2 regions of the Mesorhizobium sp. M1365 genome follow, and region 1 is predicted to be linked to the other one. Evidence: riboswitches for the same ligand, from Rfam matches in the RefSeq annotation. Region 1 holds a riboswitch; the other holds the start of a gene.
What was found. A riboswitch is a leader RNA that binds a small molecule or an ion and turns the genes downstream of it on or off. The one in region 1 is predicted to bind S-adenosylmethionine.

Region 1 (2,197 bases):
CTTCGAGCAGGTCGTCGGCGTCCTCAAGGCCAACTGACAGCCTGAGCGTTCCCGGTCCGATGCCGAGCTCGGCGCGGGCCTCATCGGTCAAGTTCTTGTGCGTCGTCGTGGCCGGATGGGTGATCAGGCTCTTGGCGTCGCCGAGATTGTTGGAAATGAGCACGACGTCGAGTGCGTTCTGGAAGGCAAAGGCCGCCTGCTTGCCGCCCTTCACATCGAGGCAAATCAGCGTCGAGCCACCCGACATCTGCTTCTTGACTACGGCCGCTTGCGGGTGGTCGGCACGGCCGGGATAGATGACACGGGCGATTTGCGGGCGCTCGGCCAGGAAATCCGCGATGCGGCCGGCACTTTCCGTCTGCTGGCGTACGCGTAGCGGCAGCGTCTCCAGGCCTTTCAGCAGCGTCCAGGCATTGAAGGGCGAGAGGCTTGGGCCGGTGTGGCGGAAATAGTCATGCAGGTTCTCGTCGATCCATTTCTTGTCCGACAGAACGATGCCGCCAAGACAGCGCCCCTGGCCGTCAATATGCTTCGTGGCCGAATAGACGACGATGTGGGCGCCGAGCTGCAGGGGTTTCTGCTGCAAGGGCGTGGCGAAGACGTTGTCGACGATCAACCTGGCGCCGATCGCATTGGCAAGTGCCGCGACGGCGGCAATGTCGATCACTTCCAGCGTAGGATTGGTCGGGCTTTCCAGGAAGAACAGTTTGGTGTTTGGCTTGACCGCCTTTTCCCAATTGGCCATGTCGGTGCCGTCGACCAGCGTTGCCTCAATGCCGTATTTCGGCGCCAGCGTCTCGACCACCCAGCGGCAGGAGCCGAACAGCGCGCGCGCCGCCACGATATGGTCGCCCGCCTTGGCGCTGCACAGCAGTGCTGCCGTCACCGCCGCCATGCCGGATGCCGTGGCGCGCGCGTCCTCGGCTCCTTCCAGCGCGCACATGCGTTTTTCAAACATGTCGACCGTCGGATTGGCATAGCGCGAATAGATGAAGCCCGGCTCCTCGCCCTTGAAGCGGGCCTCCGCCGCTTGCGCCGTCTCGTAGACATAGCCTTGGGTGAGATACATCGCCTCGGAGGTCTCGCCGAAGCCGGAACGCAGCGTTCCGGCATGCACGAGTGCGGTCTGAGGCTTCCAGTCGCGCTTCTTGGTCATCATTCCATCCAAACACCAAAATTGGTCCAAACAACAAAAAACCGGTCGCGAAAGTCGCAACCGGTCCATATGGCCTTGCGGCCCGACGGTCCTTTAGCGACTTGTTTAACGTGGCTGCAAGCCGACCGGCCAAATCACCACGGGATAACGAGCTTTAGACCCGCGCCACGCTTGCGTCAATTGCCGGCATGATTAAGAGGGTTGTACCAAGCAGGTGCCAAACGCGTCCACGGTCGGACCTGCGACAGAACCTCGCCCGGCGTTCGAACGGAGCCAGACCCTTGCGGCAGACAGGCATTCTTCCCGATCAGGATATTTCCGCGCTGTTCCAGACGGGCGCGCTGAAATCGCCGCGCACGCTCGATGCCGATCAGATCCAGCCGGCCAGCCTTGACCTCAGGCTCGGCGACAAGGCCTGGCGGGTGCGTGCTTCCTTCTTGCCCGGCCCGGACCACAGGGTTGCCGACAAGCTCGACCGGCTGAAGCTGCACGAGATCAACCTCGCCGAAGGTGCCGTGCTGGAAACCGGCTGCGTCTACATCGTGCCGCTGCTCGAAAGCCTGGCGCTGCCCGCCCATATTTCCGCCTCCGCCAACCCGAAAAGCTCGACCGGACGGCTCGATATCTTCACTCGGGTAATGACCGACCGCGGCCACGAGTTCGACAAGATCGCCGCCGGCTATGAAGGCCCGCTCTACCTGGAGGTCAGCCCGCGCACTTTCCCGATCGTCGTGCGGACCGGCTCGCGGCTGTCGCAGATCAGGTTCCGCACTGGCAATGCGCTCTTGTCGGAAAACGAGCTGCACGAGTTGCACCGCGCCGAAATGTTGGTCGCCACCGAACCACCCAACATCTCAGGCGGGGGCATCGCGCTATCGATCGACCTCGACGGAGACAAGGACGGGCTGGTCGGCTATCGCGGCAAGCACCACACCGGCCTGGTCGACGTCGACAAGCGCGCCGCGCAGGATGTCGTCGATTTCTGGGAGCCGCTCTACAAGAGCGGTGCCGGCGAGCTGGTGCTCGATCCGGACGAATTCT
Region 2 (2,197 bases), on a different contig from region 1:
GTCCTCGGGAAAGTGGATGAGGATGAAATTGCCGACGCTCGGCGTCACCCGCAGCCCGAGCCCGCTTAGTTGCTCGCTCAGCCAGGCCAGCCAGGTCTCGTTGTGCGCGACGCTGCGTTCGATATGGGCGCGGTCGTGGATCGCCGCGATGCCGGCCTCGATTGCCGTTGCATTGACGTTGAAAGGCCCGCGCACGCGGTTGATCGCGTCGATGACGTGCATTGGCGCATACATCCAGCCGATCCGCGCCCCGCCCAGGCCCAATTTGGAGAAAGTGCGGGTCATGACCACGTTTTCCGCGCTGCCCACCAACTCGACGCCGGCTTCATAATCGTTGCGCCGGACATATTCGGCGTAAGCTGCATCCAGCACCAGAAGCACGTTTCGCGGCAGGCCGGCATGCAGGCGGCGCACCTCCTGGAACGGCACGTAGGTGCCGGTTGGATTGTTTGGATTGGCAAGGAAGATGATCCGGGTAGCCGGCGTCACCGCGGCGAGGATCGCATCGATATCGGCGCGTTCATCGGTCTCCTTGACCGTCACCGGGACGGCACCGGCCGACTGTATGTAGATCTTGTAGACCATGAAGCCGTGTTCGGTGATGATGGCTTCGTCGCCGGGCGCGAGGTAGGTCTGCGCCAGCAGGCCCAGAATCTCGTCGGAGCCGTTGGAGCAGACGATGTTCGCCGGGTTGAGCCCGTGCACCTCGGCGATCGCTTCCCTCAGGCGCCTGGCGCTGCCGTCGGGATAGACCGCGAGCTTGTCGGCGACCGCGCGCGCGGCCTCTATCGCCTTTGGCGAAGGGCCGAGCGGGTTCTCGTTCGCCGACAATTTATGGACCTTGGCGACACCTTCAGGCGCCGCGCTCTTGCCGGGCACATAGGCTTCGATGTCCATGATGCCGGCGCGGGGCTTTGGACGTGTCTGATCCGGTGTCTGGCTCATTTCATGAAATCCGTCGAGAGTGCCTCCATCCGGAAGCCGCAGCGGAAATACAAGCCGTGGCCCGGAATGTCGAGGGGCGGCAATTCGGGATCAAGAACTTGCCGTTGACGAAGCCATGCGCGAGTCATAGAAGAACGGCTACAGTTCCGTGGTGATTTGGCCGGTCGGCTTGCAGCCACGTTAAACAACTTGCTAAAGGGCCGTTTGCATCTTGTAACCGGCTTTGCGAAGGCATGGCCGGTTTTTTGTTGCCAGACCGGTGGACAACTGAAGGCCGGGCAAGGAGATGTGATGGTCGCTTTGCGCGCGCGAAAAACCAACAACGAGGCCGACCAGCCGTCGAGCCCGGTGTTGCGTTTCGGCGCCGACAAGCCGCTCAAGCTCGACGCCGGCACGCTGCTGTCGCCGTTCCAGATTGCCTACCAGACCTATGGCACGCTCAACGACGCGCGCTCCAACGCCATCCTCGTCTGCCATGCGCTGACCGGCGACCAGCACGTCGCCAACACCAATCCGGTGACCGGCAAGCCGGGCTGGTGGGAAGTGCTGATCGGTCCCGGCAAGATCATCGATACCGACCGTTTCTTCGTCATCTCGTCAAACGTCATCGGCGGCTGTCTCGGCTCCACCGGCCCCGCCTCGACCAATCCCGCCACCGCCAAGCCCTACGGGCTCGACCTGCCGATCATCACCATCCGCGACATGGTGCGGGCGCAGTTGATGCTGGTCGAGCATTTCGGCATCGAACAGCTGTTCAGCGTGCTGGGCGGCTCGATGGGCGGCATGCAGGTGCTGCAATGGGCCTCGAGCTATCCCGAGCGCGTCTTCTCGGCGCTGCCGATCGCCACCGGCGCCCGCCATTCCTCGCAGAACATCGCTTTCCACGAGGTCGGCAGGCAGGCGGTGATGGCCGACCCGGACTGGCATGGCGGCAAGTATTTCGAGCACGGCAAGCGGCCGGAAAAGGGGCTGGCGGTGGCGCGCATGGCCGCCCACATCACCTATCTGTCGGAAGCAGCGCTGCACCGCAAGTTCGGCCGCAACCTGCAGGACCGCGAAGCCCTGACCTTCGGTTTCGATGCCGACTTCCAGATCGAGAGCTATCTGCGCCATCAGGGCATGACGTTCGTCGATCGCTTCGATGCCAACTCCTATCTCTACATGACCCGGGCGATGGACTATTTCGATCTCGCCGCCGACCATGGCGGCCGGTTGGCCGATGCCTTCGCCGGCACCAAGACGCGCTTCTGCC

Region 2: it holds a riboswitch for S-adenosylmethionine, as region 1 does, so the genes downstream of both, metX (homoserine O-acetyltransferase MetX) here and NKH04_RS00160 (O-succinylhomoserine sulfhydrylase) in region 1, are expected to answer to the same signal.

Annotation. Positions count from the first base shown of each region.
Region 1 is NZ_JAMYLG010000001.1:33,624-35,820, reverse strand. Features, by position in the region: gene NKH04_RS00160 (O-succinylhomoserine sulfhydrylase) at 1-1,159, opposite strand, end outside; SAM riboswitch at 1,230-1,307, opposite strand; gene NKH04_RS00155 (2'-deoxycytidine 5'-triphosphate deaminase) at 1,438-2,197, shown strand, end outside.
Region 2 is NZ_JAMYLG010000002.1:333,423-335,619, reverse strand. Features, by position in the region: gene hisC (histidinol-phosphate transaminase) at 1-945, opposite strand, end outside; SAM riboswitch at 1,084-1,161, shown strand; gene metX (homoserine O-acetyltransferase MetX) at 1,237-2,197, shown strand, end outside.